Arthrobacter globiformis: one gene and its partner. Each later gene encodes a partner of the first gene's protein in a complex. Links are inferred from orthologs where the notes say so. Each region holds a gene or a part of one and is shown on either strand. Other genes may lie near its edges.

What was found.
Region 2: the proteins of tig (region 1) and rpsG are in contact, whole or in part, in a crystal structure (PDB 3GTY), measured with the Thermotoga maritima proteins. The link is inferred for Arthrobacter globiformis from one-to-one orthologs. Residues at the interface, in WP_004081061.1 of Thermotoga maritima: Glu122, Val124, Val129, Leu130, Tyr133, Glu188, Gly259, Ile262, Tyr263, Glu266, Ser270, Glu273, Gln274, Glu277, Arg308, Gln311, Ile312, Ser315, Tyr316, Glu325, Arg329, Arg336, Leu363, Phe366, Trp367, Arg373, Leu377, Arg381, Leu384, Glu387; in WP_004081843.1 of Thermotoga maritima: Lys34, Lys52, Lys55, Glu59, Arg62, Gln63, Glu66, Asn67, Lys69, Val71, Arg95, Ala109, Lys110, Lys111, Gly112, Arg113, Pro114, Glu117, Glu121, Ile124, Ala125, Tyr127, Asn128, Asn129, Thr130, Gly131, Lys135, Asp139, Arg142, Met143.

Annotation. Positions count from the first base shown.
Region 1 is NZ_JAUSXI010000001.1:3,493,312-3,500,945, reverse strand. What follows is about bases 2,684-5,504. They hold tig (trigger factor), read left to right. Parts: upstream 2,684-3,310; coding sequence 3,311-4,699; downstream 4,700-5,504. Other genes in these bases: QFZ33_RS16175 (ATP-dependent Clp protease proteolytic subunit), read left to right, coding at 4,943-5,504; QFZ33_RS16195 (winged helix DNA-binding domain-containing protein), read left to right, coding at 2,684-2,861. Outside these bases: QFZ33_RS16210 (hypothetical protein), read left to right, coding at 1-147; QFZ33_RS16205 (ribose-5-phosphate isomerase), read left to right, coding at 271-765; QFZ33_RS16200 (Fpg/Nei family DNA glycosylase), read left to right, coding at 765-1,685; more of QFZ33_RS16195, read left to right, coding at 1,704-2,683; more of QFZ33_RS16175, read left to right, coding at 5,505-5,557; QFZ33_RS16170 (ATP-dependent Clp protease proteolytic subunit), read left to right, coding at 5,596-6,255; ATP-dependent Clp protease ATP-binding subunit ClpX, read left to right, coding at 6,452-7,634. UniProt on the Bacillus subtilis protein: Involved in protein export. Acts as a chaperone by maintaining the newly synthesized protein in an open conformation. Functions as a peptidyl-prolyl cis-trans isomerase.
Region 2 is NZ_JAUSXI010000001.1:4,101,732-4,106,354, reverse strand. Bases 1-2,947 are described here. They hold rpsG (30S ribosomal protein S7), read left to right. Parts: upstream 1-1,212; coding sequence 1,213-1,683; downstream 1,684-2,947. Other genes in these bases: fusA (elongation factor G), read left to right, coding at 1,753-2,947; rpsL (30S ribosomal protein S12), read left to right, coding at 837-1,211; QFZ33_RS19115 (DNA-directed RNA polymerase subunit beta'), read left to right, coding at 1-430. Also shown: more of fusA, read left to right, coding at 2,948-3,867; tuf (elongation factor Tu), read left to right, coding at 4,124-4,623.

The sequences.
Region 1 (7,634 bases):
GTCGTCCGCAAGACCGACGGCCACAAGCTGGCCGTCAGCGGCGGTAACCCCGACTCCGCCGCCCTTCTCGCAGAGGTCCTGACGCGCGTGGCGGCAAGGGCCCGCCGCGACACGCGCCCGCCGGTCCAGGGTGACACGGAATCGTAGGTGCCGCGTCACTGCCCAGGCGGCACCCCGCTGGGGGAAGCACACCGAGTACTCTTGGATCTGTTGATTTGACCTGTACCAGCCCGGCCGCGCCCCGGTGCTCATGACTGAACGGAAGCTACCGTGACAACAAACCCTGCATTTCCGCGGGTCCACATCGCCACCGACCACGCCGGCATGGAGCTGAGCGCCCACCTGGTCAAGCACCTGACGGCGAACGGCTACGACGTGGTGGATCACGGACCCAAGGAATACGACGCCCTGGACGACTACCCGTCGTTCTGCATCAACGCGGCGCTCGCAGTGGTGGCGGACCAGGAAGCAGGAATCCACGCGCTGGGCATCGTGCTGGGCGGATCCGGAAACGGCGAGCAGATCGCGGCGAACAAGGTCAAGGGTGTCCGCGCCGCCCTGGTCTGGAACCAGTCCACCGCCACGCTGGCCCGCGAGCACAACGATGCCAACGTCGTGGCCGTCGGCGGCCGCCAGCACAGCGTTGAGGAGGCCACGTCCCTGATCGAGGCCTTCCTGCAGGAGCCCTTCAGCAACGACGAGCGGCACATCCGCCGCATCGGCAAGATCGCCACCTACGAAACCACCGGCGAGATCGTCGACTAGTGCCGGAAGGCCACTCCATACACCGGCTCGCCCGCCAGTTCGGTGATGTGTTCGCCGGCGAGCGGCTGGCTGTCAGCAGCCCCCAGGGCCGCTTTGCCGCCGGCGCCGCCCTGCTGGACGGGCACACCATGGTGCACGCGTCCGCGCATGGAAAGCACCTGTTCCTGCACTTCGAGCACGCTCTGGTGCTGCACGTCCACCTCGGCCTCTACGGGGCCTGGGATTTCGGCGGGGACAGCCAGTTCCGCGGGGCCTCCAGCATCGGCGCGCCCCGCAGGGTGGGGGAGTGGGAACTGGCTGATGGCAATGGGTCACCCGAAGGCAATGGCGATCCTGCTTCCGCGGAGTACGCCGGGCCGCCGGCGCCGGTGGGGGCGGTGCGGGTCCGGCTGGTGAGTGACCATGGCTGGGCCGACCTGCGCGGTGCCACCACGTGCGCCGCCATTACCGATGCCGAGGTGGCAGCCGTGCTGGACAGGCTGGGCCCCGATCCGCTCCACAAAACCGGCGGCAGCAGGGACGACTTCATCCGGCGCGTCCTGGCAAAGCGGACGCCGCTCGCTACGCTGCTGATGGACCAGAAGGTGATTGCCGGCGTCGGAAATGTCTACCGGGCCGAAGTACTGTTCCGCCGCCGGATCGACCCCCTGCTTCCCGGCCGCGCGCTCACTGCGGACGCCGCCGGCCTCCTCTGGGATGACACCGCTGCAGTGATGGCCGACGGCGTCCGCGACGGGCGGATCATCACCACCACCGCCGGCTTCTGGACCCGGACCGGCCAGCTTCCGCCGGGGGAGGAGGCGCACTTTGTCTACCGCCGCCACGGCCAGCCGTGCCGGGTCTGCGGGACTCCGGTTGCCCTGGCCGAACACGCCGCCCGCAAACTGTACTGGTGCCCGTCCTGCCAGCAGCCCGTATGAGCTGACCGGTAACGGGCGATGACTTATAGACCGGAACGCGAATATTCGTGGGCGCAGGTCTGTGCCCGGCGCATGGAGCGTCAGTGGCTTTCGGCCCCTTCTCACACTGCCTCCCCGGCGGAGATCGTGCGGGCCATGTGCGGTGCGCACGCCCAGGTGATGCCGGCCGCCGAGTTGTCCGTGGGCATGCGGAGCGCCGGGGTTTCCCCGGCCGAGGTGCGCAAGGCGCTCTGGGAGGACGGAACCCTGGTCAGGACCTTCGGGCCACGGGGCACTGTGCATCTGCTGCCGGCAGCGGACCTGTCCCGGTGGACCGCAGCGCTGGCTGCCATTCCGCCCAACGCCGCGCTGGAACAATTCCTGACGCCCGGCCAGACGGACGAGATCGTGGCTGCCATTGCAGACGCGCTGCGGGACGGCGAGCTGACCGTCGACGAACTCACTGACGCCATTGTCGCCAGAACCGGTGCCTGGGCGGCTGACCCAGTGATGCCCGCATTCCAGACCATGTGGCCGCGCTGGCGCGCGGCGCTGGGGATCGCGGGCTTCCGCGGCGCCCTGTGCTTTGGCGCCGGCAGGGGCAGGGCAGCGACGTACCGCAGCCCCGGGCAGCTACTTCCCGGGTTCGGGCCTGCCGACGCCGCGCCGGCGCTTGGCTGGCTCCTCCGCAGCTACCTGCAGGCGTACGGGCCCGCAACGCCGGCGCATTTCGCCCGGTGGCTGGCGGTTCGGCGCGAGTGGGCTGCCGGGCTGTTTGATGACCACCGCGGAGAGCTTGCCCAGGTCACGGTGGAAGGGACGCCGGCCTGGCTGCTGCGGAGCGACACCGGGGCCATCACCACGGAACCTTCGGGCGTCAGGCTGCTTCCCTACTTCGATTCCTATGTAGTGGCCGGCCAGCCCCGGGAGCTGCTGTTCCCGGGCGCGGCAGGTAACCGTGCCCTGGCCAGGGGGCAGGCAGGTAACTATCCCGTCATACTCATCGACGGCGTCGTCCGCGGACTCTGGCACCACCGCCGTTCCGGAAAGAAAGTGGAGATCACCGCCGAGCTGTTTGTTCCGGCGGGGCCATCGCGGTTGGAGGAGCTGGCGCAGCAGGCGGAGCGGGTCGGCAATTTCCTCCAGGCAGAAGCACGTCTCACCTTCGGCACGGTGGGTGTCGGGGGCCACGCCTAAGCTGGGTCAACACCTAAGCGTGGCCTCATCACGGGCAAGGCTTAACGCGAAAGAGGCCCCTCGACGAGGGGCCTCCTTGGTGTGGAGGGGACGACGGGAATCGAACCCGCGTAATCAGTTTGGAAGACTGAGGCTTTACCATTAAGCTACGTCCCCGGAGGAAAGCGTTCCGGCGCACTGGCCTTTAGGCTTTTCTTCGGCGGCTGTTCAAGCCGGATATAACTAAACCTAATTCATGCCCCAAGTGTCAAATGTGCAAACGCGGCAGGGATGAACGTAGACTGTCCTGTGCATTACGGGGTGTAGCTCAGCTTGGCTAGAGCGCCTGCTTTGGGAGCAGGAAGTCGCAGGTTCAAATCCTGTCACCCCGACTCTGCGGCCCGGGCCCCAGGCCTGGTCACAACAACGCGTTTGCAGAACCCACCAACAAAACCAGGAGTACTTAGACCGTGAAGAGCGCTGTCGAGAACCTCACCCCCACGCGGGTCAAGCTCAATGTTGAGGTCCCCTTTGAGGAATTGAAGCCCAGCATCGATGAGGCATACAAGACTGTTGCTTCGCAGATCCAGGTCCCTGGCTTCCGTAAGGGCAAGGTTCCCGCCAAGCTGATCGACCAGCGCGTCGGCCGCGGCTACGTCCTGGAGACCGCCATCAACGAGGGCCTCAACGGCTGGTACCAGGCTGCAGTCCAGGAGTCCGGCATCCACCCCCTGAGCCGTCCCGAGGTTGAGATCACCGAGGTTCCGGATCCTTCCGCCACCGATGGTGAGCTGAAGTTCCAGGCCGAGGTTGATGTCCGCCCGGAGATCGAACTGCCCGACTACGCCGGCATCAAGGTGGAGGTTGCCGCGGCAGAGTCCTCGGACGCCGACGTCGACAAGGCCCTGGACGAACTGCGTGGCCGCTTCGGCACGCTCAAGACCGTGGAGCGCCCGGCAGCTGACGGCGACTTCCTGAGCATCGACATCACGGCGAGCATTGACGGCGCCGAGGTGGACTCCGCTACCGGGCTGTCCTACCAGGTTGGCGCCGGCACCATGCTTGAAGGCATGGACGAGGCCGTGACCGGCCTGAGCGCTGACGAGGACGCCATCTTCGATACCACCCTCGTGGGCGGCGACCACGCCGGTGAAGCCGCGCAGGTTAAGGTTGTCGTCAAGTCCGTCAAGGAGCGCGAACTGCCCGAGGCGAACGACGACTTCGCCCAGCTGGCCTCCGAGTTCGACACGCTGGCCGAACTGCGCGAGGACCTCGCCAAGCAGGCCGCCGACTCCAAGGTCGTGGAGCAGGGCGTCGAGGCCCGCGACAAGGTCCTGGACAAGCTCGTTGAGCTGGTTGAGGTTCCTGTTCCGGAGTCCGTCGTCGAAGAGCAGCTCGAGCAGCACTTCAAGGCCGAGAACTCCCACGGTGAAGGCGAGCACGACACCGAAGAGCACCGCGCCGAAGTCAAGGCCAACACCGAGCGCGCCTTCCAGAACGAGATCATCCTCGACGCCATCGCCGAGAAGGAAGAAGTGGGCGTCAGCCAGAACGAGCTGATCGACTACATCGTCACCACCGCCAGCCAGTACGGCATGGACCCGAACCAGTTCGCCCAGATCATCGACCAGAGCGGCCAGGTTCCCATGATGGTTTCCGAGGTCCGCCGCCGCAAGGCACTGGCCGTCGTCCTGGGCCAGGCCGAGGTCACCGACTCCGAGGGCAACAAGGTTGACCTGAGCGACTTCGTCCGCCCCGGCGGCGAAGAGGCTCCGGCCGTCGAAGCCGAAGCGGAAACCGACGCTGAAGCAGCCGGCGAGACCGTCGCGAACGACGATCCCGCGGCCGTGAAGTTCTAGCAGCCGCACGCATCAGCGGCGCCAGCCCCCGGGTCCTCGGATCCGGGGGCTGGCGCGTTAACGGCCGGTGTACAGCTCCCGCGGGCAATCGTGCGCCGTCAGCGAACAGCGTGATTCCGACGAACAAATCCGCTCCGAAAGCGGTTAGTGTCCAAGTAGTGAAGTTCAGTGATGTCGTTCAGTGATGTCACCGTCACCAGCGAGAGGTAAGTACAAATGTCACAGCAAGCAGCGGCCCCCCGCATGGCAACCGTCGATCCTGCAGCCCAGGACAACTACATCTACAACCGCCTGCTGAAAGAGCGCATCATCTGGCTTGGCTCCGAGGTCCGCGACGAGAACGCAAACGCCATCTGCTCACAGCTGCTGCTGCTTTCCGCCGAAGATCCCAACAAGGACATCTACCTTTACATCAACTCGCCCGGCGGCTCGGTGACGGCCGGCATGGCCATCTACGACACCATGCAGTTCATCCCCAACGACGTCGTTACCGTCGCCACCGGGCTGGCTGCCTCCATGGGACAGTTCCTGCTGTCCTCCGGCACCAAGGGCAAGCGGTACGCCACGCCGAACGCGCGCATCCTGATGCACCAGCCTTCCGGCGGTATCGGCGGAACGGCTTCGGACATCAAGATCCAGGCCGAGCTGATTCTCCACATGAAGAAGGTCATGGCCGAGCTCACGGCCGACCAGACCGGCCAGACCGTGGAAACCATCCTCAAGGACAACGACCGCGACAAGTGGTTCACCGCCAGCGAGGCGCTCGAGTACGGCTTCTTCGACAAGATCTCGGCGCACGCAGGTTCTGTCGCCGGCGGCGGCGGAACCCAGAACGCTTCATCAAACGGCCAGAGCTAACCGGCAACAAGACAGAACTGAATCCAGGAGCAATGAACATGAACTACAATTTCGGATCGTCTGCCGGTAATCTGCCGACAAGCCGCTACGTTCTGCCGCAGTTCGAGGAGCGCACGCCGTATGGCTTCAAGCGCCAGGACCCCTACACCAAGCTTTTCGAAGACCGCATCATCTTCCTCGGTGTCCAGGTGGACGACGCCTCTGCCGATGACGTCATGGCGCAGCTGCTGGTGCTGGAGTCCACGGACCCGGACCGCGACATCACCATCTACATCAACTCGCCAGGCGGCTCCTTCACCGCCATGACCGCGATCTACGACACCATGCAGTACATTCGCCCTGAGATCCAGACCGTGTGCCTGGGCCAGGCCGCAAGTGCTGCGGCTGTGCTGCTGGCCGCCGGAACGCCGGGCAAGCGCCTCGCTCTTCCCAACGCCCGCGTCCTGATCCACCAGCCGGCACTGTCCGGCGGCCAGGGCGGACAGGCATCCGACCTGGAGATCCAGGCGGCCGAAGTCATGCGCATGCGGACCTGGCTGGAGGATACCCTGGCCAAGCACTCCGGCCGGACGCCGGAACAGGTCAACAACGACATCGAGCGGGACAAGATCCTCACCGCCGCTGAGGCGCAGAATTACGGCCTGATTGACCAGGTCCTCGATTCCCGCAAGATCAAGCCGCAGGCACTAGCCCGCTAAATGCAGGCACATGCCGGGTAAACAGCAGTAACGGGCGCCGGTGCGGTTTAGATTTTTGAACCGCACCGGCGCCCGGTTTCCACCCCTCGGGCCGAATGTGACCTAGAGTGGATGTAAATCATTGCCGGATCCCGGCCGTGGTTAGATGCAACCGGTGCAAAGCTGCCCTTGCGGCAAGATACTAAGGGGTTCACATATGGCTCGGATTGGCGAGAGCGCGGATCTGCTCAAGTGCTCTTTCTGCGGCAAGAGCCAAAAGCAGGTGCGCAAGCTCATTGCCGGGCCCGGCGTCTACATCTGCGACGAGTGCATCGAGCTCTGTAACGAGATCATCGAGGAAGAACTCGCAGAGGTCGCCGATCTGGGCAGTTTCGAACTGCCCAAGCCCCGCGAAATCTTTGACTTCCTGCAGGAATACGTCATTGGCCAGGAACCGGCCAAGCGTTCCCTCGCCGTCGCGGTCTACAACCACTACAAGCGGATTCAGGCCGGGCATGCGCCCAAGAGCGGCACACTGGCCGAGGGAGTCCACCACGACGACGTTGAAATCTCGAAGTCCAACATTCTTCTGATTGGCCCCACCGGCTGCGGCAAGACCTACCTTGCGCAGACCCTGGCGCGCCGGCTGAACGTCCCCTTTGCCGTTGCCGATGCCACCGCCCTGACTGAAGCCGGGTATGTGGGCGAAGACGTGGAGAACATCCTCCTCAAGCTCATCCAGGCCGCCGACTACGACGTCAAGAAGGCCGAACAGGGCATCATCTACATCGACGAGATCGACAAGATCTCGCGCAAGAGCGAAAACCCCTCGATCACCCGCGATGTCTCGGGCGAGGGCGTTCAGCAGGCCCTGCTGAAGATCCTCGAAGGAACGGTTGCCTCGGTTCCGCCGCAGGGCGGCCGCAAGCACCCCCACCAGGAATTCATCCAGATCGACACCACGAATGTCCTCTTCATCGTTGCCGGCGCCTTCGCCGGCCTGGAGGACATCATCGGTTCCCGCTCCGGCCGCAAGGGCATCGGCTTCGGCGCTCCGCTGAACGAGGTCAAGAACACCGATTCCTATGGCGAAGTGATGCCGGAAGACCTGCTGAAGTTCGGGCTTATTCCGGAGTTCATCGGCCGCCTGCCGGTCATCACCACCGTCTCCAGCCTTGACCGTCCCGCTCTGATCCAGATCCTGTCCACGCCCAAGAATGCCCTGGTCAAGCAGTACCAGAAGATGTTCCAGCTGGACGGCGTGGAGTTGGTGTTCGACGACGACGCTCTGGACGTGATTGCCGACCAGGCCCTGGAACGGGGAACCGGAGCCCGCGGACTGCGAGCCATCATGGAGGAAGTCCTCCTGCCGGTTATGTTCGATTTGCCCAGCAGGGACG
Region 2 (4,623 bases), 610 kb from region 1 along the record:
CGAGCTGGCAGAGCGCAGCCGGTTCGAGGACGCCAACCGCCGTGTTGTATCCGAGGGCAAGACTCCGGCTTCCGGACGTCCCGAGCTCATGGGTATCACCAAGGCGTCGCTGGCCACCGAGTCCTGGCTGTCCGCAGCTTCCTTCCAGGAGACCACCCGCGTCCTGACGCAGGCGGCCATGGAAGGCAAGAGCGATCCGCTGCTCGGCCTCAAGGAGAACGTCATCATCGGTAAGCTGATCCCGGCCGGCACGGGCCTCCCGCGCTACACCGAGATCACGGTGGAACCGACTGAAGAAGCAAAGGCCAACCTGTTCACCGGCCCCAGCGCGTTCAGCGATTTCTCCTACGACACGCTGGGCGGCGACGGAGCTCCTGAGTTCCACGCCATCCCGCTGGATGACTACGACCTCGGAAACGACTTCCGCTAACGGGCACGGCGGGCCCTTTCGTGTCGCGTTCCGCGCCATGTAGGGACCCAGCCGCCCTGCCCTTAGTCGCCAGGCAAACGAAGGACCCTGCACTCACTCAGTGCGGGGTCCTTCCCCTTTTGCGCCCTACACCCGATTAAGGCTCAAGATCAAGCCATGCTAGACTTTGTGTAATTGTTCTGTGTGGCAGTGGATGAAGGCCGCCGCAGCATCATTTCGGTTTTGTTCTCATGATGCTGGGTGGAGCCTGTTTCCGGGTTGCGGGCTACGTGCGCAACGAATGCCGCGCTTTTGCACGCCCACGGGCCCTTTGGGATCCGAAGCCGCAGGGACAACGCCAAAGCTCTCACGCAACACAGGCTCTCGCCTGGCGCGGGGCAGAGATCAACCAACGGAGAACACGAAAGTGCCTACGATTAACCAGCTGGTCCGCAAGGGCCGCACGCCGAAGGTCAAAAAGACCAAGGCACCCGCGCTGAACGGCAGCCCGATGCGCCGCGGTGTTTGCACCCGCGTTTACACCACCACCCCGAAGAAGCCGAACTCGGCTCTGCGTAAGGTTGCACGTGTGCGCCTCAACGGTGGTATCGAAGTTACCGCGTACATCCCCGGTGTTGGCCACAACCTCCAGGAGCACTCCATTGTGCTCGTTCGTGGTGGTCGTGTGAAGGACCTTCCCGGTGTCCGCTACAAGATCGTCCGTGGTGCCCTCGATACCCAGGGTGTGAAGAACCGTAAGCAGGCGCGCAGCCGCTACGGCGCAAAGATGGAGAAGAAGTAATATGCCTCGCAAGGGTCCGGCCCCCAAGCGGCCGCTCGTATCAGATCCCGTCTACGGCTCCCCGCTGGTTACCCAGCTGATCAACAAGGTGCTGGTTGACGGCAAGAAGTCCACCGCCGAGCGCATTGTTTACGGTGCCCTCGAAGGTGCCCGCGCGAAGTCCGGCGGCGACCCCGTTGCAGCCCTCAAGAAGGCCATGGACAACGTCAAGCCTTCCCTCGAGGTCCGCTCCCGCCGTGTCGGTGGCGCCACCTACCAGGTTCCGGTTGAGGTTAAGCCGGGCCGCTCCACCGCTCTCGCGCTGCGTTGGCTGGTCGGCTACTCCAAGGCCCGCCGGGAAAAGACGATGACCGAGCGCCTCCAGAACGAAATCCTGGATGCCTCCAACGGTCTCGGTGCCGCTGTGAAGCGTCGCGAAGACACCCACAAGATGGCCGAGTCCAACAAGGCCTTCGCCCACTACCGCTGGTAAAACTTCCCGTACGCCGCCGGCTCAGACGAGCCGGCGGCGAACGCGTAGTCCATCCGAAAGGGAGACACCGTGGCACAGGACGTGCTTACAGACCTTAGTAAGGTCCGCAACATCGGCATCATGGCCCACATCGATGCCGGCAAGACCACCACCACCGAGCGCATTCTGTTCTACACAGGTGTGAACCACAAGATTGGCGAAACGCACGACGGCGCTTCGACCACCGACTGGATGGAACAGGAAAAGGAACGCGGCATCACCATCACGTCTGCCGCCGTGACCTGCTTCTGGGAAAACAACCAGATCAACATCATTGACACCCCGGGCCACGTGGACTTCACGGTTGAGGTTGAGCGCTCCCTGCGCGTCCTCGACGGTGCAGTCGCCGTCTTCGATGGCAAGGAAGGCGTTGAGCCGCAGTCTGAAACCGTTTGGCGCCAGGCTGACAAGTACAACGTTCCGCGCATCTGCTTCGTCAACAAGATGGACAAGCTGGGCGCTGACTTCTACTTCACCGTGGACACCATCATCAGCCGCCTCGGTGCCAAGCCGCTGGTTATGCAGCTGCCGATCGGTGCCGAGAACGACTTCATCGGCGTCGTCGACCTGCTGTACATGCGTGCGCTCGTATGGCCTGGCGATGCCAAGGGCGACGTCACCATGGGCGCCAAGTACGAAATCCGCGAGATCCCGGAAGACCTCAAGGCCAAGGCCGAGGAATACCGCGCAAACCTCGTGGAAGCCGTCGCAGAGGCCTCCGAGGAACTCATGGAGAAGTACCTCGAAGGTGAAGAAATCACCATCGATGAGCTCAAGGCCGGCATCCGCAAGATGACGATCAACTCCGAGATCTACCCGGTGTTCTGTGGTTCCGCGTTCAAGAATCGTGGCGTTCAGCCGATGCTCGATGCTGTTGTCGACTACCTGCCGAACCCGCTCGACGTCCCGCCGATGATCGGTCACGATCCCCGCGACGAAGAGAAGGAACTGACCCGCAAGCCTTCTTCCGAAGAGCCGTTCTCTGCACTGGCGTTCAAGATCGCCGCGCACCCGTTCTTCGGCCAGCTCACCTTCATCCGCGTGTACTCCGGTCACGTGGAAGCAGGCGCGCAGGTGGTTAACTCCACCAAGGGCAAGAAGGAGCGCATCGGCAAGCTGTTCCAGATGCACGCCAACAAGGAAATGCCGGTCGACGGCGCTACCGCGGGCCACATCTACGCAGCCATCGGTCTGAAGGACACCACCACGGGCGACACCCTGTGCGACTCCAGCAACCAGATCGTCCTGGAGTCCATGAGCTTCCCGGAGCCCGTGATCTCGGTTGCCATCGAGCCGAACACCAAGGGTGACCAGGAGAAGCTCTCCACGGCCATCCAGAAGCTCTCCGCTGAGGACCCGACCTTCCAGGTCTCCCTCAACGAAGACACCGGCCAGACCATCATCGCCGGCATGGGCGAACTTCACCTGGACATCCTGGTGGACCGCATGCGCCGCGAATTCAAGGTCGAGGCTAACGTTGGCAAGCCGCAGGTTGCTTACCGCGAAACCATCAAGCGTGCTGTAGAGCGTCACGACTACACCCACAAGAAGCAGACCGGTGGTTCCGGCCAGTTCGCAAAGATCCAGATTGCGATCGAGCCGATGGACACCTCCGAAGGCGAGCTGTACGAGTTCGAGAACAAGGTCACTGGTGGCCGCGTTCCCCGCGAGTACATCCCCTCGGTTGACGCCGGTATCCAGGATGCACTGAACGACGGCGTCCTGGCCGGTTACCCGGTTGTCGGCATCAAGGCCACGCTGATTGACGGCGCCTACCACGATGTTGACTCCTCGGAAATGGCGTTCAAGATCGCCGGCCGTATGGCTTTCAAGGAAGCCGCACGCAAGGCGAACCCTGTTCTGCTCGAACCGCTGATGGATGTCGAGGTCCGCACCCCTGAGGAATACATGGGTGAAGTTATCGGTGACCTCAACTCCCGCCGTGGCCAGATGCAGTCCATGGAGGATGCCCAGGGCGTCAAGGTTGTCCGCGCACACGTACCGCTGTCCGGCATGTTCGGCTACATCGGTGACCTGCGTTCAAAGACCCAGGGCCGCGCTGTGTACTCCATGACGTTCAACAGCTACGCCGAGGTTCCGAAGGCAGTTGCCGACGAGATCATCCAGAAGTCCCGCGGCGAGTAGTCCTTAGGACTGTCCACGCGACAAGCTGCGAAAAACCGGGTGCGTTTCCTCTGCGGAACACACCTAGTGCGGATGGCCGGAACACTGGTTCCGTCCTGGTTCCGGCCAACAGCACGAACAGGCTTCAGGCACTAGTATTAGTTCCTGAATCTGAAATTTCACCAATCCAAAGCCCCCCAAGTAGACTTACTGGAGTTTCTGCCGCGATAAGCGCGGTTGAAGGTAAGCCATTTGAAAAACGTTCTAGGAGGAACCTGTGGCAAAGGCAAAGTTCGAGCGGACTAAGCCGCACGTTAACATCGGTACCATTGGTCACGTTGACCACGGTAAGACGACGTTGACGGCCGCCATTTCCAAGGTGCTGTACGACAAGTACCCGACTCTCAACGAGAAGCGTGACTTCGCGTCGATCGACTCTGCTCCGGAAGAGCGTCAGCGCGGCATTACCATCAACATCTCCCACGTTGAGTACCAGACCGAGAAGCGCCACTACGCACACGTAGACGCTCCGGGTCACGCTGACTACATCAAGAACATGATCACCGGTGCTGCTCAGATGGACGGCGCGATCCTCGTGGTTGCCGCTACTGACGGCCCGATGGCTCAGACCCGCGAGCACGTTCTGCTCGCCCGCCAGGTTGGTGTTCCCTACCTGCTGGTCGCGCTGAACAAGGCAGACATGGTTGACGACGAGGAACTCCTCGACCTCGTTGAAATGGAAGTTCGTGAGCTCCTGAGCTCGCAGGGCTTCGATGG